2 regions of the Aminipila sp. genome follow, and region 2 is predicted to be linked to the other one. Evidence: riboswitches for the same ligand, from Rfam matches in the RefSeq annotation. Region 2 holds a riboswitch; the other holds the start of a gene.
The links. A riboswitch is a leader RNA that binds a small molecule or an ion and turns the genes downstream of it on or off. The one in region 2 is predicted to bind FMN.
Positions count from the first base shown of each region.

Region 1 (16,310 bases), on a different contig from region 2:
TTATTAACTGTTAAATAAGAGTGATACGTTGCTTAATTAATTATACTTCATTTATACCTTGAAAATAATAGATTAAACATCAATTTGTAAAAAAATTTATTTATAGAGTAAATATTGTGAGGATTACAGAACTAAAAACAAATAATTATTTAACAACAAAAAAGTTATAAAATCAATTAAATACATAGACGCGATATAAGAGTTATGCTAATATTTAGGTGTTGTATAGCAATGTGGCTATGACTGTGTATGTGTTGAAAATGCTAGAGTTATGCTCATACTTTGGCATAAAATGACGAAAATTGTTTTATAATGAGGAGGAAGAGATGAAAAGAACAAAAAAGTTAGTATCTATTGTTCTGACTATGGCTATGGTATTATGTTATATACCTGCTATAGCTTTTGCATCTGAGTCAACAAATTTAAGTTTTGTTGATATGCCGAACAATTGGTCTACGGAGGGGTTAAAGAGCGCAGTGTCTAATGGTCTTATAAAAGGGTATGAGGCAGACAATGGGTTGGCAATTAAACCTATGGGAAACTTATCCCGCGCAGAAATGGTAACTATGGTAAACAGGGCATTTGGAGCGGCAGACAAAGCTTCTTTATCAGGGGTTGTAGATGTGAAAGATGGAGCTTGGTATGCAGAAGAAATGGCGAAGGCTGTTCAAATGGGAACAATGAAAACTTCCCTAAATATGCGTCCAAATGACAAGATTACAAGGCAGGAAGCCTTTACAGTTTTGGCTAGAGCTTATAAGATGGAGTGTAGTGATGAAAAGCATTCTTCTTTAAATAATTTTGTAGATAAAGGGGAAATTGCAGCATGGGCTGAGGGCAGCTTATGTGCGCTTATTGACAAAAATTATTTAACAGGTAATGGTGGGTATTTAAAGCCAAAAGAAAATATCACTAGAGCCGAATTTACTAAAATTATGGACAATTTAGTTAAACAATACATAAATCAAGCAGGAACAATAACACAAGTTGCGGCAGCTGGCAATGTTATGGTTAATGTTGCAAATGTTACATTAAAAGATGTTACTATAAATGGAGATTTAATTATTGGCGATGGTGTTGGAAGTGGTGATGTCACGTTAGAAAATGTCATTGTCACCGGAAAGACAATAGTGAGAGGCGGCGGCAGTAATTCTGTGCTGATCAAAGGGAAAAGCAAAATCGTAGATATGATTATTGCGAAGATAAATGGGAACATAAGAATTGCAGCGATTGAAGATGCAATAATTAATAATTTATTTGTTGTGGATGGAAAAGAGAATGTTAAAATAGAAGGAAAAGTTGGAAATGCAAACATTACAATGGAAGTTTCTACAATATTCCAAAATGCTTCAGTTTCTAAACTTATAATTGATTCAAGTGCCAATGTTAAAATTGATGAAAAATCTAATATCATATATGTAGCAGCGAAAGGAAAAGCCAATTTGACTAACTATGGAAATATAGAGACCTATGCAAAAGAAAATAATAAAGCTGTGCTGGAAAATAAGGGGAAGGTTAATAAAATTGTAGACAACCTTCAGACAACACCAGCACAACCTAAACCTAATGAAACAGGATCTAAGAACAAGCATCACTCTTCAAATACATCCAATATAGTAGAAAATCCAATTTTGACAAACATTATTTCAACATTAGGAAATAATATTGAAGGTGAAGAAGCTTTTGATTATGTTTCTTATGTATACTTAGGATGGAGAACTACAGGCGGTCCGTGGCAGAATCAGGTAATTGAAGATTTTCTAATCAATAAACTTAAAAACGCTGGATTTACATATTCAGATACAGATAAGAGTTCTGAATTATCTGGTGATTCTGTATGGATTCAACAGGATAATTCAAGTGAAACTGTTTGGGCACCTGACTACGCAAGGCTTGAAGTCACTTCAACTGGAAACAAAGAGCTAATAGACGCTTTTAATGTGGAATCTTATGCTTTTGATCCAACAAGTCCAACCTATATTAATCATTATAAAGAATTATATGGTATAGAAAACATAGACAATATGTATAACTGGATTTTAGAGAAGAACGGTTCTAAGAGGGTTAATGTTGAGAATAAACTTGAAGCAGAATTAAATAAGAGAGCACATCTTACATGGCAGACTTGTTTTACAGATGAAACAGGAACAACACCTCAAGAAGCTAAAGGCGTTGAAGGTGAAGTAGTTTATGTTGGAACTATAAAAGCAGGTGTTCCTAGTAAATATAGTGGAGATGAAGCGAATTTAGAGGGTAAAGTTCTTCTTTGTGATTCATCAAACAAAACGAATTTTGCCTATGCAAAAAAAGTAAAGGCTGTAGCGGTAATGAGTACGGCTTCTTTAGACAAATATAATACACCGACTATTAATGGAGAACAGTGGTACAAAGATTCAGCAAGATATAGAAGTGGTGTAGGTACAAATCAGACTAGGCCGCAAACTGAAGCGGGTTCGCCAATAGTTGAATGGAATTTATCTTTAAATCAAAAAGAAGCAATGCTAGGGCTTTTAAAGGAAGCTGAGACTACAGGAAATCCTGTAAAAGTCAAATCGGTAAGTATTGGAAGAATGTACGATATGGACGATGCTTCAAATGGAGCAAAGGGACAGCTTACAGCTATTGCAGAAATAAAAGGTACAAGTAAAGCTGATGAAAGAATTTTGTTTATGGCACATGTACAAGAACCTGGTGCAAATGACAATTCTACTGGCGTTGGTTTGAACTTGGAACTGGTATTAAAATTAAAAGCAATGATTGATAAGGGTACTTTGCCTAGACCAGAAAGAACGATGACTTTTATATGGGGAGATGAAATGACTTGCGCTGAGCTTTGGCTAAATGCCCATCCAACAGAAAAATCAAAGGTTGTTTGTGCTATTGACTTAGACATGGTAGGTGAAAATTCAGAGCTTACTGGTGGAGTTATGAGAATTGAAAAAACTCCAGATCCATCAGCAGTGTACAATTATTCTTTAGATGTATTGCCAGGAGAACCTGCATATAGTGATGATGAAGCATATGTCAGACTTCCTGATTCACATACTTTGTGGGGGGCAGGAGACTTGCCAGAGGCTTTCAAGTCAGGCTTTTATCTAAATGACTTATACATGGCTTCTGCTACAGGTGTTATTAAAGGACATGATTCAAAATTTAAGGTAGACGTTTGCCCATATGAAGGGGGAAGTGACCATACTGTATTTTTAGAAGCAGGTGTACCAGCACTTCTTACTTGGCACTTCACAGATTATGTTTATCATACTTCAGTGGATACTTTAAGTAAAGTATCTGCGGCTGAACTTGAAAATGTAGGTATTACTTCGCTGGCAACTGGTTATATGGCGGCTAATGCTAAAGAGGCTGAAGCGAAAGAGACAATGGGTATACTCTATAAGGCAGCAGAAGACAGATTTAATAAAGAAGCTTTAAACACAGCTGGGCACTATACATGGTCCATAGAAAAGGGAAAAGATGTACAACAAGCTAAATCTTTAGAAAAAGAAATCCTAACAGCTTGGGGGGATTGGTATAAAGAAGCTATTGAATCATGTGGGAGTAGTTTATTAGGTACAGAAAGTACAGAATACCAGACTTTAGAAGCAGAGTATGTGCAAAAAATAAATAATCTTCTAGTAAAAGCATTAGATCGTGTTGATAAAACTTATGTTTAACATAAAATAAGTGGTACATTTTAAGAGAGCAGTCTTTAGGGATAGCTCTCTTTCTTTATCTTGAAAAACTGTGTATAATTTGGTATTATAGGAATGTTATATTACTGAAAGTAATGGGGCAAGGGTTAAACAAGGGAGAGAAGATATGACTAAAATTTCGAATAAACATAAACAATATACATGCAAAGGCATAAAGAGACTTGCATTTCTTGCAACAGTAATGGTACTGGTTTTAAATTTGGCTGCGTGCGCTACTTTTGATAATTTTAAAGGTACTTTTATAGATAAGGACGAAGAACCTGAGGCTACCGTTAGAATTGGTGTTTTTGAGCCATTAACTGGTAAAGATAAAGAAATGGGTGAAATGGAAGTAAAGGGAATTGAATTAGCCCATGATATGTTTCCTAAAGCTTTGGGAAAAGAAGTAGAACTTGTATATGGCGACAATAAATCAGATATGTACGTGGCAGAAAGTGTAGCCCATGAGTTAGTGGATAAAAGGGTATCTGTAGTTCTTGGAAGTTACGGAAGCGCAAACTCGCTTATGGCAGTTAAAACATTTGAAAAAGCCAAACTGCCTGCTATAGCTATTACAAATACAAATCCATTAGTAACAAGTTATAATCCTTTTTATTTCAGAGTCTGCTTATTAGACTCTTTTCAGGGAGTCGCACTTGCTAAATATGCGGTGGAGTCATTAGGTGCAACTACAGCGGCAATTATGAGACCAGAAAATGATGATTATGCCATAGCTGTTGCAGAGACTTTTTCAGATAAGTTTATACAAATGACAGGAAACCCCAATGCAGTAGTGGTATCTTGCGACTACCAGCCAGAAAAGAAGACTGATTTTACTGAGGATTTAAAAAAAATCCAGGCGGCAGGAGCCCAAGTCGTATTTCTTCCTGCTAAACTGGAGGAGGCTGTAAAAGTTCTTAAAGAAGCAAAAAAACTTGGGGTGAATGCGTTGTTTTTAGGAACGAATCAATGGGATTCAACCGAATTAGTACAGAAAGCAGGCAAGGCTGCAGCAGAGAATGTTTCTTTCTCAACTGTATTTGATCCAAATACAGATACTACGGTTATGTCGGACAATTTCGTTAATGCTTATAAGTCAAAATATGGGCAGGATGCCATTCCGGAAAGTGCTGCTGCTCTAGGGTTTGATGCCTATATGATTGCCCTTGATTCATTAAATAAAACTGGGACAGCTCTTGATGGCGAGGCACTTAGAAAAACCATAGCTAATGTCAGAGAATTTCCTGGTTCATCTGGAACAATTACGTTTGATACCAATGGAGACCCAATAAAATCCGTAGTGGTAATGAAAATTGTAGGAGGGCAGGCTGTTTCGGCTTATACAATGGAACCTGCAATTGTCAACTTGTCTGGAGCACCTTTGCAGCAGGAAAACGTACAAGTACAATAGTATAAAAATATTTACTATTGAAAAAATGAATTTTGTGATAGAATAATAAAAAGTAGATAAAAAGGAGAATTACCATGGAAGAAAAAATCAAAGAAGCTTTAGAAAATATTAGACCTTTCTTGCAAAGAGATGGAGGAGATATTGAGTTTGTTGAACTAACTCCAGAAAATATTGTTAAAGTTAGATTACAGGGTCACTGTGCAGGATGCCCCGGCGCAACTATGACATTAAAGGCTGTAGTTGAAAAACTTTTAAAAGAATCATACCCTGAAATTGCAGGGGTTGAAAACGTACAGTAACGTACAGTAAGGAATAGCTATGGAAAACGCCAAAAGAAAAAATCGTTTTGCAGCGCTTCTGATAATGACTTTAATTGCAGTGGGGTGCCTGGTGGCATTACCACTGCTTTTTAGTGGATGCAGCAATGAAGTGAATCAGTCTGTCAGCCCTGGGCTAGATAACCAGAAACCCGAGGCGACAGTTGATTTAAGTATTTTTGCGGTAGGGGACGTTATGGTTCACAATCCTCAGATAGCATGCCAATACGATGCAAGTACGGGAACGTACGATTATACAAACAATTACAAGTATGTTAAGGATTACATAAGTCAGGCAGATCTTGCGTTGTGCAATGTAGAAACTACTTTTGCAGGGAAACCTTATTCAGGGTATCCAGCTTTTTGCGCTCCTGATGAATTAGCAGACGCACTAAAGGATACAGGATTTGATGTGGCCATAACCTCAAACAATCACATGATGGACAGAGGTGGTGCAGGTATGAAGAGGACTCTTGAGGTGTTGAGAGCAAAAGGCTTTGACACCGCAGGAAGCAGGCTGAATAACCAAGAAAAAAGATATTCCATGACTGAAGTTAAGGGTGTAAAGATTGCTGTAGTGCCATATACATACGAAACTTCTACAGGTGGGGACAGTACTGCATTAAATGGAAATGTCATATCATCAGAGAATGCAGAACTTATTAATTCCTTCAATTATGATACCATTGATACTGATTTAGCAGAAGTGCAAAAGACTTGTGAAGAAGCAAGAACGGCAGGCGCCGAAATTGTTGTACTATATTATCATTGGGGAGAGGAATATCAGACTTCTCCAAATAAATGGCAGAAGTATATTGCACAGCAGAGTGTTAATAATATGGATGTTGATATTATTTTTGCATCCCATCCTCATGTGTTACAGGGAATGGAGTATTTAAAAAACCAGGCAACAGGAAAAACTGTTCCAGTCTTTTATAGTATGGGTAATTTTATTTCAAATCAAAGGACAGAAACCTTAAACAACAGATATACCGAAGAAGGAATGATTGCGAAGGTTAATTTGAAATATATGAAGTCAGAAGGGAAGATTACGGACATTACCATGAGTGCAATACCTACCTGGGTTGAAAAATATAATTCAGGGGGCAGGCCAATTTATGAGATTATTCCTTTAGATGAGAACTTACAAACAAATGAAACCCTTAGTTCTTCTGGAAACTTATCCAGAGCAGAAACAGCATTGGAGGACGCGAATGGAATACTTAAAGCTGATTGAGGACTATAAAGATGACATGATAAAGACTGTTCAGGAACTGGTATCTATAAAAAGTATAGAAGATAAGCCTGCGGTTGATGCTCCTTTTGGAAAAGGAGTTGCGGATGCTTTTCACTACATGCTTAAAAAAGCTGAATCAGAGGGGTTTGATACAGAAAATGTGGACAATTATGGTGGACACATTGAATTTGGTGGGTATTTACTTGATGATGAGGGAAAAATTACAGGAACCAGCGAAGAAGTAATGGGTATCATAGGTCATCTGGATGTTGTACCAGAAGGAACGGACTGGGAACATGAACCATATAGTGGAGTCGTTGCAGATGGAAAAATTTATGGCAGAGGCTCAATTGACAATAAAGGGCCTGTAGTGGCGGCGTTTTTTGCTATGAAAGCATTGAAAGATAGCGGCTATATACCAGAAAAGAAGGTAAGGCTGATTTTAGGGCTGGATGAGGAGACTAATTGGAAGGGGATGAAGCACTACTTATCTAAAGTCAAGGCCCCTGATTTCGGATTTACTCCAGATGCAGAATATCCGGCAATTCATGGGGAAAAAGGGATTATGGTTTTTCAGTTAGCTAAAAAGATTGGAAAAACTACAGGTAAAGGAATAGAGCTGAGGAGCTTAAAAGGCGGTAATGCTGCAAATATGGTAGCCGATTATGCTAGAGCAGTGATAAGGGCCGACAAAATGGAGGCCTATGATAAGGTGAAAGAGCTGGCTGCAAATTACAGAAATGTAAAATGTGCAGAGGAAGGCCAGATTGCTTTTGGCGCAAAGTTGAATTGTAAAGGCATAGGCAAAAGCTTAGAAATAGTGGCACAGGGTGTTTCGGCACATGGGGCAACTCCTGAATTTGGAGTGAATGCCATCACTGTGCTCATGGATTTTTTAAGTGAAATTGACATAATAAATGATGATGTTAATGAATTTATTGAGTTTTACAATAAATATATTGGATTTGAACTAGATGGAACAGCTATTGGATGTGGACTTTCTGATGAGCCCTCTGGCAAACTTATATTTAATGTGGGCAAAGTGGAGCTTGAAGGCGAAGCTGTGATGCTTACTATTAATATAAGATTTCCTGTTACTTATAGTGAAGATATTGTTTATGAAGCTATGATGCCAATAATTAACAAATATAATATGGGGGTAATAAAGATAAAAGCTCAAGACCCTATTTATATGCCTAAGGATGACCCAATGATTAAAACATTAATGGATATTTATGGAGAACATACAGGGGATAGAGAGAGTGAACCTATCGTTATTGGGGGAGGTACTTATGCCAGAGCTGCAAAAAATATTGTAGCTTTTGGAAGTGTGTTTCCTGGTGAACCAGATTTAGCGCATCAAAAAAATGAATATATTGAAATCGACCAACTTCTGTTAAACGCGAAAATTTTTGCAGATGCTATTTACAGGCTGACACATTAAGTATATAATGTGCAGTAGAATTGTTTCAGGGGGAGGTGTAAGTCCTCACCGGCGGTAATGAGTTCTTAACTACGAGTCCGCGAGCTGAAAGGCAGAATGGGTTAGATTCCCATACCGACGGTATAGTCCGGATGAAAGAAACAGGCGTATTTTATTTAAATGCGTTTATTTCAAGTATGTGATGCCCTGAGAGTAATCTCAGGGCTTTTTTTATGGATAAGATTGAGAGGAACTAGAAATGACATCACAAAATAAAACAGTAAAGTTAGCGAAAATGGGAATGCTTGTAGCAATCTCAGTGGTCTTAGTGTATATTGTACGCTTTCCAATTTTTCCCTCAGTACCATTCTTAGAATATGATCCTGCAGATATTCCTATTCTTATTGGTACTTTTGCCTTTGGACCAATGGCAGGACTTCTGTTAGTAGTTGTAACTTCAATAATTCAAGGGACGACAGTAAGTGCAGCAAGTGGCTTGTACGGAATCATTATGCACATATTAGCAACAGGAGCATTTGTGTTAATAGCAGGTAATTTGTATAAGGGAAGAAAAAATAAAAAAGAAGCAATAATTGCATTGACTGCAGGAGTTATAACTATGACGGTAGTGATGGCTCTTGCCAATATGGTAGTTACACCTGCATTTACAGGTTGGCCTTTAAGCGCAGTTATGAAGCTAATGCCGTTTATTGTAGGATTTAATCTGATAAAGGCTGGAGTAAACTCAGTTATAACTTTCTTTTTGTATAAAAGAATATCAAGATTTTTACATAAATAGCTAGTAGAAAATTAAATAAGAACATGAAATGAGGCTATCTTAGAATAGATTATCGGCATACGTGCTTATCGGTTTGTTTTTAGGAGCCTCTTTGTTTTATCAGAAACTATGCTAATTGTCATAGGTTAAGCCGATTTTAATGGCTATTTTAATGTTTAATTAACATAAATTGTGTGGTAAAATAAAAGGTATGGATAAATTGATTATAAAAGATGAAAAACAAACAAAAAAGTTTGGGCTACTACTTGCGGACAAGCTGGCTTCGGGAAGTGTTGTCGCACTTATCGGAGACTTAGGCACAGGCAAAACGGCGCTTACCAAATATATTGCAGAGGGACTTGGAATAAAGGAAGTAATTACAAGCCCTACTTTTACTATTGTTCAGGAGTACCACGATGGGAGAATACCTCTCTATCACTTTGACGTGTATAGAATTAATGATGTGGAGGAAATGTACGAAATTGGATATGAGGAATATTTCTTTGGTAGAGGAGTATGTATCGTAGAGTGGGCCGATTTAATTACTGAAATTATACCAGAGGATGCCATCGTTATTAATATTGCCTATGGACAAAATGAAGGTGAAAGAATTTATGAGATAAAAGGACTGGAGGCGGGTCTATGAATATATTAGCCATTGAAACTACAGGAGTATCAGCTTCTGTGGCGGTTATTAATGAAAAGGGTCAGATTTTTGAGGAGTATTCTACGGAGACGCTGAATCATTTGCAGTTTTTAATGCCAATGGTGGAGAAGGTACTCGAAAAAAGTAAATTGCAGATAAACGATTTGACAGCAATCGCAGCTTCAGAGGGACCAGGTTCCTTTACAGGTATAAGAATTGGTGTTTCTTCTGCCCGTGCATTAGCACAGGCTCTTGAAATTGATTGTATTAGTGTTCCTACATTAAAAACTTTCCTTTATAATATTGAAAATTACAAAGGCGTTTTCTGCCCAATATTTGATGCCAGAAGAAGTCAAGTATATGGAGGCGCTTATAAATGGGGTACAGATCATTCGATTTTACAGCTTGTAGAGGGCAAAGCTTATATGCTTGCTGAACTTCTCAAATTACTTAAAGTAGTTCTAGAAGAAGGACAGGATGAAGTTACATTTTTGGGAGATGGTGTCGAACCATATAAGGCTCAAATCGAGGAATGGCAGAACTCATCGTTAAATAGCAATATACAAGTTAAATTTGCAGATGCTGAAAGTAGATATCAAAAATCGTCTTCTGTTGCAAAACTTGCACTTGAACTGTTTAATGAAGGGAAAATCTGTGGATATAATGAACTTAAACCGAATTATATGAGGAAAGCTGAAGCTGAAAGAAAATTAGATGAGGCCAGAGCAGCACGGGATAAACGGTGAGTAGAATGAATCAACTGGTAATAAGAGCTGCTGAGGAACGTGATATAAAGCCTATGGCTGATCTGGATGTAATCTGTTTTGCAGAACCATGGAGTGAAGCAGCTTTTAAAGGTGAAATCATGGAAAATGACAAAGCCTTTTATATAGTTGCAGAAATAGGTGGACAGCTTGCCGGGTATGCAGGTTTATGGGCTATTGTTGATGAAGGCCATATTACAAATGTTGCTGTATCCCCTGAGAATCGAAGAAGAGGAATCGGCAGGGCTATAGTGGCTACATTAATAGAGGTGGCAGAACAAAACGGGTTAAATAGCTTTACATTAGAAGTGAGGGAATCAAATCTGGCGGCGCAAGCTTTATATAAGGAATTTAAATTTAAACCTGCAGGAATTCGTAAAGGTTATTACTTAGATAACGGTGAAAACGCTATAATTATGTGGCGTATTCATGAATAAAACATATTCCCTTTGAGATACTAAGATAAAAAGTATTTTGGAGGTATTGTTAGATGAGAAACTATTATGGTAATGACAAGGATAGAGATAATTATTATTATAACGGTTATGAAGATTTTAATGATGACATGAGTAATCCAGTGTCAAATTGCAGCCGGTTCGAAAGAAGGCACGATTTTAGTACATTTAATATGTCGGATTACACGTCATGTGAAAATTGCAGACATTTATCTTCGGATAACAGATGTATCGTAAAAGCCGATACGCAAATTGGGAGAATGGAATGAAAAACGGAAAATTTTTAACAATGGCAATTGAGTCAAGCTGTGATGAAACTTCAGTAGCATTACTTTTAGAGGGCAGAGAAGTGTTATCCAATGTTATTTCTTCGCAGATAAAGGTACATCAAGTATTTGGTGGTGTTGTGCCTGAAATTGCATCCAGGCATCATCTGGAAAATATAAATAACGTAACGAACCAGGCATTAAGTGAAGCAGGAGTTACTTTAGATGATGTTGATTTAATTGGTGTAACTTATGGACCAGGTCTAGTGGGGGCATTACTTATTGGATTAGCATCTGCGAAAGCATATGCTTTCGCCAAAAATATCCCTTTAATAGGAGTACATCATATACAAGGGCACATTAGTGCCAACTACATACAATCTCCTGATCTGGAGCCGCCTTTTATGGCTTTAGTGGTTTCTGGAGGACATACCAATATTGTTGAGGTCAAAGATTATAATTCTTTTGAGGTGCTTGGCGGGACCAGGGATGACGCAGCAGGGGAAGCTTTTGATAAAGTGGCAAGGGTTCTTGGGTTAGGTTACCCTGGAGGACCATTAATTGATAAAATTGCTAAGGAAGGAAATCCAGAAGCTATTCCATTTAAAAGAGTTTTTCTTGAAAAAGGCAGCTATGACTTTAGTTTTAGCGGTATAAAAACGGGCGTATTAAATTACATTAATTCGGAAAAACAGGCGGGCAGAGAAGTGAATACTGCCGATGTAGCAGCCAGTTTTCAACAGGCAGTTATGGATGTAATCGTTACAAAAGCAGTTAATGCTGCAAAGCAAATGAAAAAAGATAAAATTGTGTTAGCGGGCGGGGTGGCTGCCAATAGTAAGCTTAGAGAAATGCTTACAGAGCAATGCCAGAAAAATAACCTGAAGCTTTACTGTCCTGCACCAATTTTGTGTACAGATAATGCAGCCATGATTGGATGCGCAGCATATTACAAATATAAAGCAGGTTTTACAAGTGATTTAACACTGGATGCATATCCAAACCTGCCTCTTGTAGTAGAGTAAATAAAAATAAAAATTACGGAGTAATAAAATGATAATACTTTCGGCAACGAATATAACAAAGGCATACGGAGTTGACATAATCCTAAAAGATGTTTCCTTTCACGTAAATCAGGGTGACAGGATTGGTATAGTTGGCAACAATGGTGCAGGAAAGACCACATTGCTGAATATACTTTGTGGGGAAATGTCATATGAAGAAGGAAATGTTTTTATTTCCGGGAATACTAGTATTGGATATCTAAAACAGAGTCAAAATTTTGATTCGGATAAAACTTTAATTGAAGAGGTTTCAGGTATTTTTAGTCATGTAGCTGATATGGAAAATGAAATGGCAAAATTGTCTCATGAAATTTCTGAAAGGTCTTCAAAAGGGGAAAATGTAGATAAGCTTTTGCACAGATATGATGAATTAATGGAAGCTTATAATAGAAGTAACGGATATGGTTATAAAAGTGAGATAAACGGCATATTAAATAGCATGGCTTTTTCAGAAAATTTTTATGATAAAAAAATTTCTATGTTGAGTGGTGGTGAAAAGACCCGATTGGCATTGGCCTGTTTACTCTTAAAGAAACCGGAGATTTTGTTTTTAGACGAACCAACAAATCATCTTGATATAGGAACTTTAAAATGGCTGGAACAATATTTAAAGTCATATAGTGGAACCATTATTTTAATTTCCCATGATAGATATTTCTTGGATCAAACTGTAAACCGCATTTTTGAAGTAGAAAACCATAAGTTGTATACATATCAGGGTGGATACTCTGAATACGCAGAGAAAAAACGTCTGAGACGTGAAGAAGAACTTAGGAAGTATGAAGGACAACAGAAGGAAATATCAAGGCAAGAAGAGATTATAAGACGGTTTAAGCAGCATGGCACAGAGAAGTTGGCCAAAAGAGCTCAGTCAAGGGAAAAACGTTTAGCACAGATAGACCTTATAGAGAAACCAGAGGCCCTTGTAGGCAAAATGAAAATTCATTTTAAGGAACAGTTTAAAAGTGGAAATGATGTCATTTTTGCAGAGGGCTTAGAAAAGGGTTTTGGATATGGGGCAAAGAGAAAAGAACTGTTTAGAAATGTAGACTTTGATATCAAAAGAGGAGAAAGAATCTGCATCGTAGGAGCAAATGGAGTCGGTAAAACCACATTACTAAAAGTGTTAATGAATGAACTTGACCCAGATGGCGGCAGATTAAAGATCGGGCACAATGTCCAATTTGGATATTATGATCAGGAACAGCAGAATTTGACCCCTTCTAACACAGTTTTTGATGAAATGAAAGATTCCTATCGGTTATATACTGATACAGAAATGAGAAGTTTATTAGGAAGATTTCTATTTAAAAATGAAAGTGTATTTCTTAACGTAGGAAGTTTAAGCGGTGGAGAAAAAGCAAGACTATCTTTGTTAAAACTTATGCTTTCGGGGTCTAACGTTCTGCTTCTTGATGAACCTACTAATCATTTGGATATTACATCAAAAGAAGTATTTGAAGATGCTCTTCTAGAGTTCCCAGGTACTTTAATAGTTGTATCCCATGACCGGTATTTTCTGAATAAGATTCCAACTAGAATTATGGAGCTGGACACGGATGGAATGGCGGCATATCTGGGTTCCTATGATTATTATATGGAAAAGAAGCAGGAAATTGCATCAGGGAAAAAATATTTAAATGAGCTAAGCAGTATTCAAAACATAAATGAGGAAAAACAACCAGAGAAAACCGATTTTAAAGAATTGAGTTCTAATGAACAAAGAAGAATAAATAAAGACCTTGAAGCAAAAGCTAGAAGGAAGGAACGAGAGCAAAAACGGTTGGAGGATGAAATAGCAAGTTTGGAAAAAGAAATTGCTGAGTTAGATGCAGAAATGTGTAAAGAAGAAATTTTTAGTAATCATCTTCTGTTAGCAGAATATCACGATAAAAGCGAAGCCTATAAGGCTAGACTTATAGAAACTTATGACAGCTGGCTGGTAATGCAAGAAGAATAGACTGAAAATTTTGTGTTAATTTGTGTTAAAATTTATACAAAAAATTTTTAAAATGCTCTTGCATATCTTAAAACAGTAAATTATAATGAGTTTTAGTCAATAGGACATAGAGAAAAAATGAAATTAAATGAAATGTATAGAAAATATATAGTTTCTAAAGTATGGAGGTTAGTTATATGACATTTGACAAAATAAAGGAAATTATTATTGAACAGTTAAGCGTAGATGAATCACAGGTTAATCTTGAAACTCATCTTATGAAAGATTTAGAAGCTGATTCACTGGATGCAGTAGAAATTATCATGGCGATTGAAGATGAATTTGATATCGAAGTTCCAGATGAAGATGCTGAAAAGTTCCAGTGTGTTGGTGACATCGTAAAGTACGTTGAAGAAAAATTAAACTAGTCATCAGATGAAAGCCCGCAGATAGCGGGTTTTCGTTTTTCAGTTATTTGAAAGGGACTAGACATTAAGAAGGAAAAAGTGAAGAATGAAAAAAGGTTCAAAAATATCAAATGCGGTAATTAAACGTTTACCTAGATATAGAAGATATCTTAACGAACTCCGTAAAAAGGGTGTGGATAAGATTTCTTCAAGGGAATTAAGTGACTTAATAGGTTATACCGCTTCTCAAATTAGGCAGGACCTTAACAATTTTGGCGGCTTCGGTCAGCAGGGTTACGGCTACAATGTTGAAGCATTATACAATGAAATTAGCAGTATTTTGGGGCTTGATAAAGAATATAAGATGGTTATTGTAGGAGCGGGAAACTTAGGACAGGCAATTGCAAACCATACCTATTATTATAAAGCTGGTTTTGTAGTATCTTCATTATTTGAAGTTAACCCAAAGCTTGTCGGAATAAAGATAAATGACATTAATGTACGTGATTATGAAGAATTAGTCCAGTATATTGAGGAAAACACAATAGATATAGGTATTATCTGTACGACTAAGGATGCAGCACAGGAAGTTGCAGACAAAATGTCCTTTGCAGGAGTAAAAGGAATCTGGAACTTTGCACCAGTAGACCTTGAGGTACCAGATACTGTTGCAGTAGAGAACGTACATTTAAGTGATGGTCTGCATTCACTTGCGTACCACATAAATAGAAATGAATAGAAATAATATAAAAATGAAAATAACCGTTTCTTTTGAAACGGTTATTTGTTATAGTAGAATTAAATAGATTATTCTACGATAGCATCAACAGGACATGCATTTGCACATGAACCACAATCAATACACTTATCAGCATCGATAACTCTAGCGCCGTTGCCTTCAGAAATTGCTTCTACAGGGCATTCTGGTTCACAAGCTCCGCAGTTTATACAAGCATCAGTAATTTTGTAAGCCATTGTGATAATCCTCCTTTTTTAAAGTGCTCAAAAGCCAATTAAATTATAACAAAGGGAAATGGAGAAGTAAAGATGAAAGTTTATTCTCTCGTTGGAAAAAGCGGAACAGGAAAAAGCTATCAGGCTATGTCATTGTGTGGAAAAAGAGACATCCCTGCAATTATAGATGATGGGTTATTTATATATGAAAGCCGGATTTTACAGGGGCAGTCTGCTAAAAGACAGGCAACTAAAATTGGGGCAATAAAAACAGCATTGTTTACGGATGAAGAACATCGGTATTCTGTAGCTAAAAAAGTAAAAGAAATTAACCCAGACAAGATTTTAATATTGGGAACTTCTACAGGTATGGTGGATCGAATTGTTGAAAGATTAGAACTGCCAGAAATTGAAGAACGAATATTTATTGAAGATATTACGACTGAGGCTCAAAGAACTGCGGCACGGAAACAAAGGGTGGAATTGGGTAAACATGTTATACCTGCGCCGGCTGGACAGTTAAAAACTGACTTCTCAGGATATTTCTTACACCCTATACGGATGATTAGAGGGTTTGGATTTGGGAATAAAGACAATATGCAGGAAAGGTCTGTAGTGAGGCCGACCTATAGTTATTTAGGTGAATTCTTTATTTCGGATAAGGTGGTAAATGATATTGTTTATTATTTAGGTAAGCAGAACAAAGGCGTACATTCTATTATACGAGTGCTGACGCAAAATACCAAGACCGGTATTGGATTGACCGTTATGGTTAATATGAAATATGGAAATAATGTAATGGAATGTGCCAGAGAGCTGCAAGGGCAGATTACGGAACATGTAGCCAACATGACTGCTTTTAACGTTCATTCTGTGGATGTTGAGGTCAGGGGCTTAGTGTGATGATTATAATACGACAAATAAAAACTTGGAGAAAGTGATGGTAATTAGAGAAAACAT
Region 1 is NZ_DAMBYD010000003.1:243,601-259,910, reverse strand. Features, by position in the region: gene RTW14_RS05330 (S-layer homology domain-containing protein) at 327-3,671, shown strand; gene RTW14_RS05325 (ABC transporter substrate-binding protein) at 3,817-5,100, shown strand; gene RTW14_RS05320 (NifU family protein) at 5,175-5,399, shown strand; gene RTW14_RS05315 (CapA family protein) at 5,419-6,654, shown strand; gene pepV (dipeptidase PepV) at 6,632-8,098, shown strand; FMN riboswitch at 8,116-8,245, shown strand; gene RTW14_RS05305 (ECF transporter S component) at 8,337-8,876, shown strand; gene tsaE (tRNA (adenosine(37)-N6)-threonylcarbamoyltransferase complex ATPase subunit type 1 TsaE) at 9,067-9,501, shown strand; gene tsaB (tRNA (adenosine(37)-N6)-threonylcarbamoyltransferase complex dimerization subunit type 1 TsaB) at 9,498-10,247, shown strand; gene rimI (ribosomal protein S18-alanine N-acetyltransferase) at 10,253-10,702, shown strand; gene RTW14_RS05285 (hypothetical protein) at 10,756-10,989, shown strand; gene tsaD (tRNA (adenosine(37)-N6)-threonylcarbamoyltransferase complex transferase subunit TsaD) at 10,986-12,011, shown strand; gene abc-f (ribosomal protection-like ABC-F family protein) at 12,040-14,010, shown strand; gene acpP (acyl carrier protein) at 14,187-14,417, shown strand; gene RTW14_RS05265 (redox-sensing transcriptional repressor Rex) at 14,503-15,135, shown strand; gene RTW14_RS05260 (4Fe-4S binding protein) at 15,204-15,371, opposite strand; gene RTW14_RS05255 (Asp23/Gls24 family envelope stress response protein) at 15,444-16,253, shown strand; gene RTW14_RS05250 (DNA glycosylase) at 16,291-16,310, shown strand, end outside.
Region 1: linked by a shared signal. The riboswitch ahead of RTW14_RS05305 (ECF transporter S component) and the one ahead of ribD (bifunctional diaminohydroxyphosphoribosylaminopyrimidine deaminase/5-amino-6-(5-phosphoribosylamino)uracil reductase RibD) in region 2 are both predicted to bind FMN.

Region 2 (16,310 bases):
AGGTATACATTCGGAAATGATTTCTGATGGTGTTGTAGATCTTTATGAAGCGGGGGTTATTGACTGCTCACAAAAATCTATTGATAAGGGAAAGATGATAGTAACTTTCTTAATGGGAACCAAGAAGCTGTATGATTTTGCAGCTAATAATCCTATGCTGGAAATGCGGCCTGTTGACTATGTAAATAGTCCTGTTGTAGTATCCCAATGTTCGAAAATGGTTTGCATTAATGCTTGTTTACAGGTAGACTTTATGGGACAGGTGGTATCTGACAGTATTGGAACAAAACAGTTCTCTGGTGTAGGTGGTCAGGTGGACTTCGTTAGAGGTGCAGCTATGTCTCTTGACGGAAAGGGAAAAGCTATCATTGCTATGCCATCAATTGTTAAGAAGAAGGATGGAACTATGATTTCTAAAATTGTTCCGTTTATTGATCATGGGGCAGCTGTTACAACAAATAGACATGATGTGGATTATATTGTAACTGAATATGGTATTGCAGAAATGAAAGGCAGAAGCCTTCAAGATAGAGCTAGAGCGCTTATAAACATTGCTCATCCCGAATTTAGAGATGAACTAAAAGAAGAATTTGAAAAGAGATTTAACGCACAGTTCTAAACTAATACTGACATGCCATACAAAGAGTTAGCTAAGGAGGTAATCTTATGCAGGCTTTAAGAGTAGTACCTAAAGTATTTTATTTTGATACTTTTAAGGAGTTTAATGAAGAGTTTAAAATTGGTAAAAGAGATGTTTTAGTAACCAATGAATGGATGTATAATCCATATGTTGCACCGCTTGGTTTAGATACGAATGTTATTTACCAAGAAAAGTATGGGATGGGAGAACCATCTGATGAAATGATCGATGCAATGGCCAACGAAATGCAAAAATATGACTATGATCGAATTATTGCATTTGGTGGAGGAACCATTGTTGATATCTGCAAGGTTTTATCACTTGATGTTCCTAAAAAATCAGTTGATCTTTTTACAGGAAAAGTTACTCCTAAAAAAATTAAACAGTTAATTGTAGTTCCAACTACTTGTGGCACTGGATCTGAGGTAACCAATGTAGCTATAGCGGAATTGAAATCCCTACAGACAAAGAAGGGGATTGCGGTTGAAGAAACCTATGCTGATATGGCTGCTTTAGTTCCTGAAAGTTTACAGGGACTTCCAGATAAGGTATTTGCAACAAGTTCGATTGATGCACTTATTCATGCAATAGAATCATACTTATCACCTAAGGCTTCAGATTTCACAGAAATGTATTCTTTGAAAGCCATAGAAATGATTATGGAAGGATATAAGAAAGTTCTTGCAGCAGGAAACACGGCTGATGCAAGAAAACCTTACTTAAAAGACTTTCTTCTTGCTTCCAATTATGCAGGGATTGCATTTGGTAATGCTGGATGTGCAGCTGTACATGCATTATCTTATTCAATTGGCGGAGCATTTCATGTACCACATGGAGAAGCTAATTATCAGTTCTTTACAGAAGTCTTTAAAATGTATATGAGGAAAGCACCTGATGGAAAGATTGCCAAAGCAAATCAAATCTTTGCAGATATACTTGGATGTGATGTTAAGAATGTTTATGACGAATTAGAGAAATTCTTAAATCAGTTAATTGCCAAGAAGCCCCTAAGAGAATATGGGATGTCGGAACTTCAGATTGGCGAATTTACAAAGATGACCGTTGAAAATCAACAGAGATTACTTGGTAATAACTATGTTTTCTTAACTGATGAAGAAATTAGAGAAATCTTTGCTAATTTATATTAAAATACAAATTGATATTAAAATGGCCAGAAAAACTTGAATTCTGGCCATTTTTGTGTGCCCAAAATATAAAATACAGATTTTACTATGGAAAAGTCTTGAAAAGATCACTGGCAAATTGTATAATGGAAAATCGAGGGTATGATGGATACAACTAATATAGAAATAAAAGAGGAGAAGGGAAGAGTTTATGAATCAAAATATTGTAACAGAAACTAGTAAAAATATCAGGGCTTTAGCGCGCGTGTCGCTACAAGGAAAATGGAAATTAGCGGTTATAGCAACTGCAGTGTATATGATTGCACTTATGGTACCAGCAACTATTTTAGATATTATTTTTGGTGGGGAAGATGGTGTATCACTTTTGTCTGGCTTGTACACATTTTTAGTTACAGCACCATTCACGGTAGGATATTCCATATTCTGCTTAAATTTATTCCGAAGAAAAGAATGTGAAGTTGCACAGGTTTTCTATGGATTTGAAAAGTTTTTTAAGGTGATTGGACTTTATATAGTTATGTGTGTATTTATAGGCCTATGGATTATAGCTCCAATAATAGCAGCATTAATTACACAGAAAAAAATATTTTTTCTCCTAATACTTCCACTTGGTATTCCTGCAATTATAGCTGCTTATAGGTATAGTCAATCATTCTTAATTATGGCAGATCATCCTGAATATGGGATTATGCAATGTATATCTGAAAGTAAACGAATAATGATTGGAAACAAGTTGAAGTTTTTCTGCATGGAGTTCAGTTTTATTGGATGGGCAATTTTAGCAGCTATACCTACAGGAATTTTATCAACAATATTTACTTTTGCAGCGCCTTCATTAAAAAGCATGGGGTCGTTAATTGGAAGTATAGCATATTTCTGGTTAATGCCTTATATGTGTCTTGCTGGAGTTGCATTCTACGAACTTGCTAATGGCAATTTACTGCCAGGAGTTATTGAAGCTAGTCCAATGAGTTTTGATGGAGAAACTTCTAAGCTTAGTGAAGTACCATATAACACTGAGGGAGAAGTACATACTACAGAAGAAACTAGAGAAAATTAATATTGACATTAAAAAATTACTATGTTAATATGAAGTGGAAAATTAAATAATATGTCTTCAGGGCAGGGTGTGATTCCCTACCGGTGGTAAAGCCCACGAGCCGCAAGGCAGATTCGGTGTGATTCCGAAGCCGACAGTATAGTCTGGATGAAAGAAGATAAGTGCAAGTTTTATATTGCGTTTGATTATTATGCTCTGAAATGTTATCATTTCAGAGTTTTTTATTATTTAGAAATCAATATAAAATATTTATTAAGCTTGCAAATAAATTATGAGTATATGTTATTAAGATATAAGCATAATAAAAATGCCTTGGAGTTTTATCCAAGGCATTTTTTTTGAATAGGATATAACAATGATAAATCAGGGAGATGAATTGATTGACAGATGAAAAATATATGCAGATGGCTTTAGAGCTGGCCAGAAAAGCAGAAGGGTGGACAAATCCAAATCCTATGGTGGGAGCAATAGTTGTAAAAAATGGAAATATAATTGGACAAGGCTTTCATGAAAAATATGGACAGCTGCATGCAGAAAGAAATGCAATTGCAAATTGCAGCGAATCACCTGAGGGAGCAACTATATATGTTACTTTAGAACCATGCTGTCATTATGGAAAAACACCACCATGCACAGAAGCTATTATGGAAAATAAAATCTCAAGAGTAGTAGTGGGTTCTAAAGATCCAAATATTCTTGTGGCGGGAAAAGGTATAGAAATTCTAAAGCAGGCAGGCATTCAGGTTACCACAGGAGTTTTGGAAAAAGAATGCAATGAAATAAATAAAATTTTCCTTCATTACATAGGAGAAAAAAAGCCATTTGTGGCTATGAAGTATGCTATGACAATGGATGGCAAAATTGCAGCCTATACAGGAAAGTCAAAATGGATTACAGGAGAAACGGCCAGAGAGCATGTGCATAAGTTACGGCATAAATATATGGCTATTATGGTTGGTATAGGAACAGTGCTAAAAGATAATCCTAGGCTGGATTGCAGACTTCCAAATACTAAAAATCCTAAAAGAATAATTTGTGATACGAATCTAAGAATTCCTTTGGAATGTCAGATAGTGAATACTGCAAAGGATATAGAAACATATATAGCTACAGCAACATTAGATAATGAAAAAACTAAAAAACTTACTGAGGCTGGCTGTATTGTATTGCAAATCCCTAGAAGCGGAGATCATATTGATCTAAATATTCTTATGCAAATGCTTGGGAAAAAAGGAATAGACAGTATACTTCTTGAAGGTGGAGGAACATTAAATTATGAAGCCTTAAGTAAGGGTATTGTGGACTATATATTTGCATATGTGGCACCTAAGATTTTCGGAGGAAAAGATGCTATAACTGCAGTGGAAGGTATGGGTGTGGAAAGCCCGGAAACTGCAATTATGCTGAAAAATAGAAAAATTACTATTTTGGGAGAAGATATATTGATTGAGCATGAAGTTTTTAAAGGGGTGAATAAATGTTTACAGGGATAGTCGAAGAAAAGGGAATGATTAAGTCAATTTTAAAAGGAAGAAATTCATCCAGACTTATTGTTGAAGGAGATGAAATTTTTAATCAAATACATCTTGGAGATAGTGTAGCAGTTAATGGGGTCTGCCTTACAGTCTGTAGTTTTAGTGGCAATACATTTGAAGCAGATGTAATGGGAGAGACCCTTTCACGAAGCTCTCTGGGAAATTTAAAATCGGGAAGCATAGTTAATTTAGAGAGAGCCATGGCTGCAGATGGCAGGTTTGGAGGTCATATAGTTTCTGGACATATAGATGGAACGGGAACTATTGTAAGTTTAATACCAGATGAAATAGCTACCTGGATAAAGATTTCTACCGCACCTGAGATTATGAAATATATTGTTGAAAAAGGCTCAATAGCAATAGACGGTGTAAGTCTGACGGTAGCAACAGTAAGTAATGATAGTTTTCAAGTCTCACTAATACCACACACAGGAAAAGAAACCACATTACTGAGCAAGAGAGTTGGAGATGTAGTCAATCTTGAAAACGATATAATTGGAAAATATATTGAAAAATTCTTAGTAACAAAGAATCCAAATCAGAAAAATGAAAGTCGAATAAATATGGGATTTCTTGAAAAGAACGGATTTTAATACTTATTTTTAATAATGGAGGATAGACAAATGTTTAAATATAATACAATTGAGGAAGCGTTAGAAGCTCTTAGACAAGGGAAAATGATTGTTGTAACAGATGCTGAAGACAGGGAAAATGAGGGAGATTTAATTTGTGCAGCTGAATTTGCCACTACAGAGAATGTTAATTTTATGGCAATTCATGCAAAAGGATTAATCTGCATGCCTATGAGCAAAGATATGGTTGGTAAACTAGGTTTACACCAAATGGTTTCAAAGAATACTGACAATCATGAAACTGCTTTTACAGTATCAATAGATCATATTGATACTACTACAGGAATATCAGCGGTTGAAAGATCAATTACGGCTATGAAAGCAGTGGAAGAAAACGCATGTCCAGAAGATTTCAGAAGGCCTGGTCATATGTTCCCATTATTGGCTAAAACTTATGGTGTTTTGGAAAGACAGGGACATACGGAAGCCACCATTGATTTAATAAAACTTGCAGGTCTAAAAGAGTGTGGATTATGCTGCGAAATTATGAGAGAAGATGGAACAATGATGCGAACTACTGAATTAAAGGAATTTGCGCAGGAGCATGGACTTGTATTCGTAACCATAGAAGCACTGAAAGAATACAGAAAATGCACAGAGAAAATTGTGGAAAGAGTTGTAGCCACTAAATTGCCTACGAAATATGGTGAGTTTATAGCTTATGGATATGAAAATAAAATTAATGGAGAGCATCATGTGGCTCTTGTAAAGGGGAATATAGAAGACGGAGAATCTGTGCTTTGCAGAGTTCACTCTGAATGTTTAACAGGAGATGCGCTAGGTTCTATTAAATGTGATTGTGGAGAACAGTATGATGCTGCTATGAAGAAATTAGAAAAGGAAGGCTGCGGAGTGATGCTTTATATGAGACAAGAGGGCAGAGGCATCGGGCTTATAAATAAACTAAAAGCATATGCACTTCAAGATAAAGGAATGGACACAGTAGAGGCGAATCTTGCACTTGGATTTGAAGAAGATTTGAGGGATTATTCTATAGCAGCTCAGATTTTGAAGGATTTAGGAGTAAAGGATGTAAAACTAATGACAAATAATCCGGATAAAGTTAAGCAACTTTCAAAATATGGTGTAAATATTTCTGAAAGAGTTCCCATTGAGATTGAGGCAAATCCGTATGATAGGTTTTATTTGAAGACGAAACAGGAAAAAATGGGGCATATATTGAGTTACCACTAAGAATTTTATTAGTTAAAGATATGTTAAATTACAACGCAAAAGGAGAATAAAAATGAAAGTATTTGAAGGAAAATTAGTAGCTAAAGACATTAAAGTTGGAATTGTCGCTGCAAGGTTTAATGAATTTATTGTTTCTAAGCTGCTATCGGGTGCGGTAGATGGACTGACAAGGCATAATGTGGAAGAAGATAATATTGAAGTGGCGTGGGTGCCAGGAGCCTTTGAAATTCCTCTTATGGCAGCTAAAATGGCTAAGTCAGGAAGATATGATTCAGTGATATGTTTAGGAGCAGTTATTAGAGGTACGACTACTCATTATGATTATGTTTGTAATGAAGTATCAAAGGGCGTTGCTCATGTGGGGCTTGAGTCTGGTATTCCTGTAATGTTTGGTGTTATTACTACAGAGAATATAGAACAAGCTATAGAACGTGCAGGTACAAAGGCTGGCAATAAGGGATACGATTGTGCACTTGGGGCAATTGAAATGGTCAATCTTATGCAGCAGTTTTAAAATATTGAACAAACATAGCAAATACAAATTCGGAACATTTAAACCGTTTCTTTCATATTATAGCGAGAGTAGTAATTTGAAAGGGGCGGTTTTTTGTGGCTGTAGAAAGGCATATTTATCCGGGAAATAATACAACTGAAGGTTTTTATTCTTATTATAATTACATATTAGGTCAGCGCGAGGCAAATCGGATTATTTGCATAAAGGGAGGTCCAGGAGTAGGTAAGTCTACATTTATGAAAAAAATAGGTGAGACTTATCTGGAAAGAGGAGAAGATGTAGATTTCATGCATTGCTCTTCAGATAACAATTCTCTAGATGGTGTGGTCTTAAAAAATAGAAGGATAGCGCTCATAGATGCGACAAGTCCTCATGTGGTAGATCCTGTGAATCCAGGGGCAGTAGATCAAATTATACATTTAGGCGACTATTGGAACGAAAGAGGAATTAGAGAAAACAAGATGGCAGTAATAGAAACTAATGAAAGAATCAAGAGCATGTTCCAATATGCATACAACTATTTTGCAGCAGCAGGAAAGCTTTATGAAAACATTGCAGCCATGTATGATACTGCCATAGAAAGAGCTGAAGTCTATAAGATGACAGCTACAATTGTAGGAAATGAACTTGCGCATAAAGAACTCTGTTTAAATCCAGGTAATGTTAAGAAATTTTTTGCTAGTGCCATTACACCAATGGGAATTACCCATTACATAAAAAGTCTGATTAATGGATATAAAAAGATATATATAATAAGCAGTCCTGTAGGCCTTTGTGCAACCAGCTTGCTTAATGTATTTTCAGAAAGTGTTATATATAGAGGGTTTGACGTAGAACTGTATTACTGTCCTATGCGGCCTGAAAGCAAAATTGAGCATCTGTTAGTACCTGAAATTGGAGTTGCATTTATAAGTGTGAACAAATATCATGACCTTGAACCGTGGGAAATTGCTACAGATGAAGAAGGAAAAAATAATCCGGAAATCGTTCATATAGATATGAATGAGATGATTGAAAGAAGAAAGTTAGAAAAATTAGAGAAGCTAATTAAAAATAATTCTGATAGCATGGATAAACTGATTTCCGATGGAATTGAGTGTTTAAAACTGGCGAAGCAAGAGCATGATTATCTTGAAAGTTTTTATATTCCAAACATGGATTTTAAAAAAATAGATGAATTAAGGAATGAAATTATTGCTAAAATAGGGTAATAAGATGTATAATTAAGGGTAACATACTTTTTGATATACACAAGCAATTAAGGAGAACAAAAGATGAGTAACAAATTTATTCCATTGCTTTTTGCAGGGGATATTAATGTATATAGTGTAGCAAGAGCTTTTCATGAGGAATACAGTATAAAACCATTTGTATATGGTAAATACCCAACAGGCCCATGCTTCAAAAGTAAAATAATGAATTATAATGCAAATCCAAAAGCAGATGAACAGGATACTTTCCTGGAACTTGTTCTTGGATTTGCAGAAGAACATAAAGATAAGCAGATTCTTTTAATCGGTTGTGGTGACAGCTATGTACAACTGATTAGTGCAAATAAAGACAAGCTCCCTGAGAATGTTATCGCACCATATATTCATATTGATATGATGAATAATTTAATCCATAAAGAAAAGTTCTACGAAATGTGTGAAAAAATTGGTGTAGATTATCCTAATACATTTGTTCACAAAAAAGAATTAGGTCATAATTTTGAGCTGCCTTTCAAAGCACCTTTTATTATAAAGCCTGCTAATGGAATTGAATATTGGAGACATCCTTTTGCTACTCAGAAAAAGGTATATAAGGCTGATTCAAGACAAGAATTAGATGCTATTTTAGATGATATTTATGATGCTGGTTATAAGGATTCTATTATTATTCAGGACTTTATTCCTGGAGATGATACTTTTATGCGGGTTCTTACTAACTATTCAGATAAGAATGGTAAAGTGAAGATGATGTGTTTGGGACATGTTCTCTTAGAAGAGCATACACCTCATGGAATAGGTAACCATGCAGTCATTATAACAGAACATAACGAGATTGTAGAAGCACAGTTTAAGCAGCTTTTAGAAAGCATGAATTATATAGGATTCTCAAACTTTGATATTAAATATGATACTAGAGACGGTAAATATAAAGTATTCGAAATAAACACAAGACAAGGCAGAAGCAATTTCTATGTTACAGGTGCTGGTGCAAATGTGGCAAAGTGTTTAGTAGAAGATTATATTGAGAACAAAACACTTAAAGAGAACTTCGTTAGAAACAAGAATTTATGGTTGGTTGTTCCTAAAAAAGTAGCATTCACTTATATTAAACCTGAAGAATATAAGAGAGAAATGAGAGAGTTATTTGCAGCAGGAAAATGGGTAAATCCTCTATTCTATGCACCAGATAATAATTTAGGAAGAAGATTTAAATTATTCAAATCACAGATGGGACATTACGTTAAGTTTAAAAAATATCTTGGAAAATAGGTAGGCAGAAACTTTAGGAGAATTTATTAATGAGGGAAAAAGGACAAAAAGTTTTAGGTGTAATAGGTGGAATGGGGCCTCTTGCGACACAGCTTTTTTATAAAATGGTCATAGATAAAACGGAAGCCCATTGTGATCAAGATCACTTGAATATGATTATTTTAAACCATGCAAGCATACCGGACCGTACAACAGCAATAAAAAGTGGAGATGTGGAAGAACTGTATCATAAGCTTTTACATGATGCGAAATTTTTAGAAGTAGGTGGAGCAGACTACATAGCAATACCTTGTAATACATCCCACCTTTTAGTGGACAGGCTGCAAAGAAATCTAAACATTCCTATTGTCAATATGATTAAGGAAGCCGCTATGTCAGTATATTGCAGGTATGGTGAGAATTTCAAACTTGGAATTTTGGCTACGGATGGAACCATTAAAACGAAGCTATATCAAAATGAATGCAAAGCGTTAGGTATAACTGCAGTGGTGCCATCAGAAGAAAATCAAGCAAGAGTCATGAAAATAATTTATGATGGTATAAAAGATGGAAATCCTATTGATATGAAGGATTTTTATGAAATTGAGAAAGAGATGAAAGAGGAAGGCTGCAAATGTGTACTTATGGCATGTACAGAGCTTTCCTGCTTTAAAGAAATGAATAAACTATCTGATTTTTATGTAGATGCAATGGAAGTCCTGGCAGAAAGGGCTATCGTATTGTGTGATAAAAAACTAAAATAAAATGATTAAAAAGTGGAAAGCTGAGGCAGGTAAGTGTCAAATAGAGTACAGAATTTAAGAGAGTATATAGAGTTATTAAAAGAAAAGAATATATTAGTAGAAACAAATGCAGAAGAATCAGAACTGAAAGAGTTTGTAAGATATATATCTTACAATTCCATGGATGTAAAGTTTGGAACATTGTTTATTTGTAAAGGAACACATTTTTCGGTAGAGTATTTGAAGAGTGCTATTAAAGAAGGAGCTCTTGCATATATAAGTGAACAAAAGTATGACCTATCAGAGATAAAAACAGAACGAAATATACCTTATATTATTGTAAATGATATAAGGAAGGCAATGGCTTATATTTCAGATATGTATTATAATCAGGTCTGGAAGGAATTAGATATTATTGGTATTACTGGGACAAAAGGCAAATCTACGACTACCTACTTTATGAAGGCTATTTTAGACGATTACCTAAAGGAAATCAAGAAGCCTAAAAGTGCGGTTCTTTCAGGGATTGATAACTATGATGGAATATTAAATGAAGAATCTCATTTAACAACTCCGGAGACGTTAGATCTGCATAAGCATTTTAATAATGCGGTAAAATCTGAAATAGATTATTTGACAATGGAAGTTTCCAGTCAGGCATTAAAATATCATAGGACTTTAGGCGTTAAATATGCTGTGGGATGTTTCTTAAATATAGGGGAGGATCATATAAGTGATGCGGAGCATTGTGATTTCGAAGATTATTTTCAGTCTAAGTTGAAATTATTTGATCAGTGCGAAACTGCTTGTGTAAATCTAGACAGTGATCATGTAGAAAGAGTTATGGATGCGGCTAATCAGTGCAAAAAAGTTGTAACCTTTGGACTTAATGAAAAGGCTGGTATCTATGGATACAATATTTCTACCAGTGGAAATAGCATAACATTTAATGCCCGCTCAGATAGTTTTGATGAGGAATTTAAAATTAATATGCCAGGTTTGTTTAATGTGTCAAATGCGCTAGCAGCAATTGCTATTTCGTATGCGTTAAATATTCCTCTAAAAAATATACATGCAGGCTTGAAAAGGGCTCAGGTTAGTGGAAGAATGGAAGTTTATACTAATCTTAGTAAAGATTTATATGTAATAGTAGATTATGCTCATAATAAAATGAGCTTTGAATCTTTATTTGCTTCTATGAAGAGAGAATTCCCAAACAAGAAAATTTCCATAGTATTTGGGTGCCCTGGAAAGAAGGCTCTTGCAAGAAGACGTGAACTTGGAGATTTAGCAGGTAAGTATTCAAATCATGTTTTCATTACAGAGGAAGATGCTGGCGAAGAACCTCTTATGAAAATTTGTGAAGAAATTGCTAAACATGTTGAGAAGCATGATTGTACATGCTCAATTATTACAGATAGAAAAGAAGCAATCAGGCAGGCCATTGCTGATGCTGACAGAGACACTGTAGTACTTGTAACAGGTAAAGGCCGAGAAACGAGACAAAAGAGAGGTACAAATTATATTGATACGCCTTCAGATGTAGAATATGTTCAGGAGTTTTTGAAGGACAAGTAAGCAATGAAAGACAAAATGATTAATATATTAAAAAAGGAAACAGTGTTTGTTGTATCAGGGCTGGCGGCTATGCTGTCAGCTCTTTTCGTACCTCCTTCGTTAGAATATAAGGAATACATAGATTTCAAAGTAATTGCATTACTGTTTGCTCTTATGACTGTAGTTGCAGGGATTCGAAGAATAGGAACGTTTGAAGTATTATCTCAAAAACTTTTAAAAAGAGGAAGCAGTGTTAGATTCATTTCCTTAATTCTTGTGATTTTATGTTTTTTTATAGCCATGCTTGTAACAAATGATGTGGCATTGCTTACGATGGTACCCTTTACGCTGGCTGTTTTAGATTTTTTAAGTGAGAAAAGAATTATATTTATTGTAGTAATGGAAACAATAGCAGCCAATTTAGGGAGCATGCTTACGCCTGTAGGAAATCCACAAAATTTGTATTTGTTTTCATATTTTGATTTGACTGTAATAGAATTTTTAAAGATTACTTTTCCAATAACCCTTCTGAGCTTTATGTTAATTGTAATAATGATGTTAGTGGTGAGGGGCCAAAAATTAAATATAGTCTTTGATGTAGAGGCTAATATAGAAAGTAAAACCAAGATGGTTTCATATATAGTTCTTTTTTTACTTTGCATTTTTACTGTGGTTGGGCTTCTGGACTATAGAATCATGCTTACAATAGTGCTTATAGGTGTTTTAATATTGGATAGTGGCTTGCTAAAAGAAGTGGATTATTTTTTGCTTATAACTTTTGTATTTTTCTTTATATTTATTGGCAATATAGGACAAGTTGAAATGATAAGAAGAGGAATTTCACATATAATACAGGGAAAAGAATTATTCGCTGCTATTGCTTTGTCACAGATTATAAGTAACGTTCCTGCAGCTGTAATGCTTTCATCTTTTACTGAAAATCATAAAGCCTTAATTCTAGGAACGGACATAGGTGGACTGGGAACATTAATAGCCTCCCTTGCCAGTTTAATATCCTTTAAAATTTATTCTCAAAGAAAGAATTCAGATAAAAAACGTTATTTAGTCATTTTTACAGCTATAAATTTACTATTCTTAGTTATATTAATAGTTGTAGCAGTTATTCAATAAAACCTTTGAAAGGGGATATGAAATGAATTACATGGAATTAAATTCAAATGATGTAGAGAAAATTTTGGAGTATCAGCATAATTATTTTAATACTAATGTTACAAAAGATATAAATTTCCGTATCAGACAGTTAAAGGCGTTAAAGAAGGGACTCAAAAAACATGAAAAAGAAATTTCTATGGCCCTGTATAAGGATTTAGGAAAACATAAAAATGAGTCTTATATAACGGAGATTGGATTTGTATATGGCAGTATTTCTTATATGATAAAAAATCTGAAGAAATGGGCTAAACCAGTAAAAAAGCATACCCCTATATACCTATTACCATCAAAAAGCTATGTAGTAAGTGAACCTTATGGAACAGTTCTTATATTAGGAGCGTATAATTACCCAGTTCAGCTTCTTATAGAGCCTTTGATTGGAGCTATAGCCGCAGGAAACACGGCACTCTTAGCAACTCCAGAAATGGCAGTGCATACCTCATCAGCTATAAGAAAAATGATAGAAGATACATTTGAAAAACGTTATGTAATGTGTGTAGAAGGAACTATGCAGACAAACAGCTCTCTAATAAATGCTAAATTTGATTATATCTTTTTTACGGGCAGTTCAGCAGTGGGAAGAATTGTAATGGAGGCAGCTGCGAAAAACCTAGTACCAGTGACCCTTGAACTTGGTGGGAAAAGCCCTGTCATAGTTGATAAAAGTGCAAATATAAAGGAAGCTGCCAGAAGAATAATATGGGGGAAAACGTTAAATGCAGGTCAGACATGCGTTGCCCCAGATTACGTGATGGTGCATGAATCAGTGGAAGAAGAACTTATTTTACAAATGAAGAAAGCATTAAAAAAATATTATGGAAAAAATATTGAAAAAAGTAATGATTATGGTCGCATTATTAATAAAAAACATTTTGAACGAATCACAAATTTGATTGATCAGGAAAAAGAACATATTATTTTTGGTGGACATAGTAATGAGGAAACCAGATATATTGAGCCTACAATTTTAAAAATTGACTCGTTTAATACTATAATAATGCAGGAAGAAATATTTGGTCCACTTCTTCCAATTATAAAATACAGTGATTTAGATGCAGCAATAAACAAGATTAAGGAGTTGCCAAAACCTTTGGCTTTATATCTTTTCACAAGGAAGAACAAGGTTGGGGAAAAGTTGCTATGTGATACTTCATCTGGTAATGTCTGCATAAATGATACAATTATGCATATTGCCAATTACAAGCTGCCATTTGGCGGTGTTGGTGGTGCTGGCATGGGAAGTTACCATGGTGAACAAAGCTTTATTACTTTCTGTCATAAAAAAGGAGTATTAAAAAAATCTGCAAGATTTAATAATACTCTTGTATATCCTCCATTTAGCGAAAAAAAGTTAAGGGTAGTAAAAAAGTTTCTAAAGTAAAAGGTGAAAACGTATCTTAGATTAAAGATGCGTTTTTTTTTATAATTATCAGAAAAAATAAACTATTCTGTGAAGTTAATTGAAGAATTTTGATGCATATAGTTATAGTTAAGAAAAATAAACTTAACTAAAAACAAAGGAGAAAGAAAAATGGCAGTTAATCTTAAAGGAAGAAGTTTTTTAACACTAATGGATTTTACCCCTGAAGAAATTAGGTATATGCTAGATTTGTCACATGACTTAAAGGCAAAGAAACGTGCAGGTATTGAAGGTACAACTTTAAAAGGAAAGAATATTGTTCTTCTTTTTGAAAAAGCTTCAACTAGAACCCGATGTGCTTTTGAAGTTGCCTGCTTAGATGAGGGTGCGCATGTTACTTTTCTTGACTCAAGCAGTTCACAATTTGGTAAAAAAGAATCAGTTGAAGACTCAGCAAAAGTTTTTGGAAGGTTTTATGATGGTATCGAATACAGAGGCTTTAAACAGTCATTAGTAGAAGACCTGGCAAAATATTCTGGTATTCCAGTATGGAATGGTTTAACAGATGTAGACCATCCAACTCAGATTTTAGCGGATCTTTTAACTATTGAAGAACATGTAGCAAAGCCGTTGAATAAAGTTAAGGTAGTTTTCTGTGGTGATGTAAGAAACAATATGAGCTATGCATGGATGTACGGCTGCGCAAAGATGGGCATGCATTATGTAGCTTATGGTCCAGAAACTTTACTTAATGAAATTGATAAGAACATTTTAGAAAAAGTAAATGAAGTTGCCAAGGAAACTGGTGCAAGAATTGAACTTTGCAGCACACCAGAATGCTTAAAGGGAGCAGATGTACTTTACACAGATGTATGGGCATCAATGGGAGAAGAAGCACAGATTCCAGAAAAAGTAAAATTATTAACACCATATAAGGTGACTACTGAAATGGTAGAAGCTACAGGAAACGAAGATGTTATATTCTTACACTGCTTGCCATCTTTTCACGATTTCGAAACAACAATGGCAAAGTCACAGAAAGAATTAGGATATGACATTAGAGAAGTAACCGATGAAGTATTTAGAAGCAAATATTCTAAAGTTTTTGATGAAGCAGAAAACCGTATGCATACTATCAAAGCAGTTATAGTGGCAACAATAGGCAGATAAGAAGGAGAAATTCGTCATGGAAAAGGCAACAAAATTAGTCATTGCTTTGGGAGGAAATGCGCTGCAATCAGGAAAAGGTCCAGCAACTGCAGAGGCTCAGCTTGAAGTAGTTAAAAAAACTTCTGAACAGATTGCAGAAATAAGCTGCAGAGGTTATGAAATTGCAGTAGTTCATGGAAATGGACCGCAGGTAGGAAGGATTTTACAAGCATTAGAAACAGCTAAAGATGTTACACCTGTTATGCCATTTGACGTATGTGGTGCTATGTCGCAGGGATATATAGGATATCACATTCAACAGGGGTTGAAATATGCATTAAATCTTAGAAATAAGAATCTTCCTGTAGTAACAATAGCAACACAAATGATTGTAGACGGAGCAGATCCTGCTTTTCAGAAACCATCAAAGCCAATAGGACAGTTTTACAATGAAGAGGAAGCAAAAAAACTTGAAAAAGAAAAAGGCTATACAATGAAAGAGGATGCGGGAAGAGGATGGAGAAGAGTAGTGCCATCACCGCTCCCTAAAAAAATTGTAGAGATTGACGCAGTTAAAAAACTTTGGGATTCTACTATTGTAGTTACTTGTGGCGGAGGAGGAATTCCTGTTATTGAAAAGGAAAATGGATTACTAGAAGGGGTAGCAGCTGTAATTGATAAAGACTTTGCTGCAGAGTTATTAGCTGAACAAGTAGAAGCAGACTGCTTAATGATTCTTACTGAAGTGGAGAAAGTTGCAATTAACTTTAATACACCTCAGCAGGAAAATATTAGTCAAATGAATTTAGAGAAGGCATCACAATACATACAGGAAGGTCAATTTGCACCAGGTAGCATGTTACCTAAAGTACAGGCAGCAATGAAGTTTGTAAGAGCAAACCCTTCCAAAAAAGCAATTATTACATCTCTTGATAAATCATTAGAGGCTTTAGAGGGAAAGACTGGCACAATTATCACTTTCGCATAACTAATAATTATTAATTAAATCTTGTGTAGTTTTATACTTTGAGGAGGACAAGATTATGAATTTGGTAGAAATAACGAATGTTATAAACAGTTATTTATGGAGTGTTGCAATGATAGGACTCTGTTTGGGAGTCGGAATTTTTTTCTCAGTTAGGCTAGGTT
Region 2 is NZ_DAMBYD010000004.1:1,857-18,166, forward strand. Features, by position in the region: gene RTW14_RS05935 (acetyl-CoA hydrolase/transferase family protein) at 1-619, shown strand, start outside; gene RTW14_RS05940 (4-hydroxybutyrate dehydrogenase) at 667-1,788, shown strand; gene RTW14_RS05945 (DUF975 family protein) at 1,976-2,845, shown strand; FMN riboswitch at 2,895-3,008, shown strand; gene ribD (bifunctional diaminohydroxyphosphoribosylaminopyrimidine deaminase/5-amino-6-(5-phosphoribosylamino)uracil reductase RibD) at 3,226-4,338, shown strand; gene ribE (riboflavin synthase) at 4,323-4,973, shown strand; gene RTW14_RS05960 (bifunctional 3,4-dihydroxy-2-butanone-4-phosphate synthase/GTP cyclohydrolase II) at 5,004-6,206, shown strand; gene ribH (6,7-dimethyl-8-ribityllumazine synthase) at 6,259-6,720, shown strand; gene RTW14_RS05970 (ATPase) at 6,816-7,931, shown strand; gene RTW14_RS05975 (carboxylate--amine ligase) at 7,995-9,200, shown strand; gene RTW14_RS05980 (aspartate/glutamate racemase family protein) at 9,230-9,943, shown strand; gene RTW14_RS05985 (Mur ligase family protein) at 9,977-11,500, shown strand; gene RTW14_RS05990 (SLC13 family permease) at 11,504-12,610, shown strand; gene RTW14_RS05995 (aldehyde dehydrogenase family protein) at 12,633-14,033, shown strand; gene argF (ornithine carbamoyltransferase) at 14,184-15,182, shown strand; gene arcC (carbamate kinase) at 15,199-16,149, shown strand; gene RTW14_RS06010 (alanine/glycine:cation symporter family protein) at 16,205-16,310, shown strand, end outside.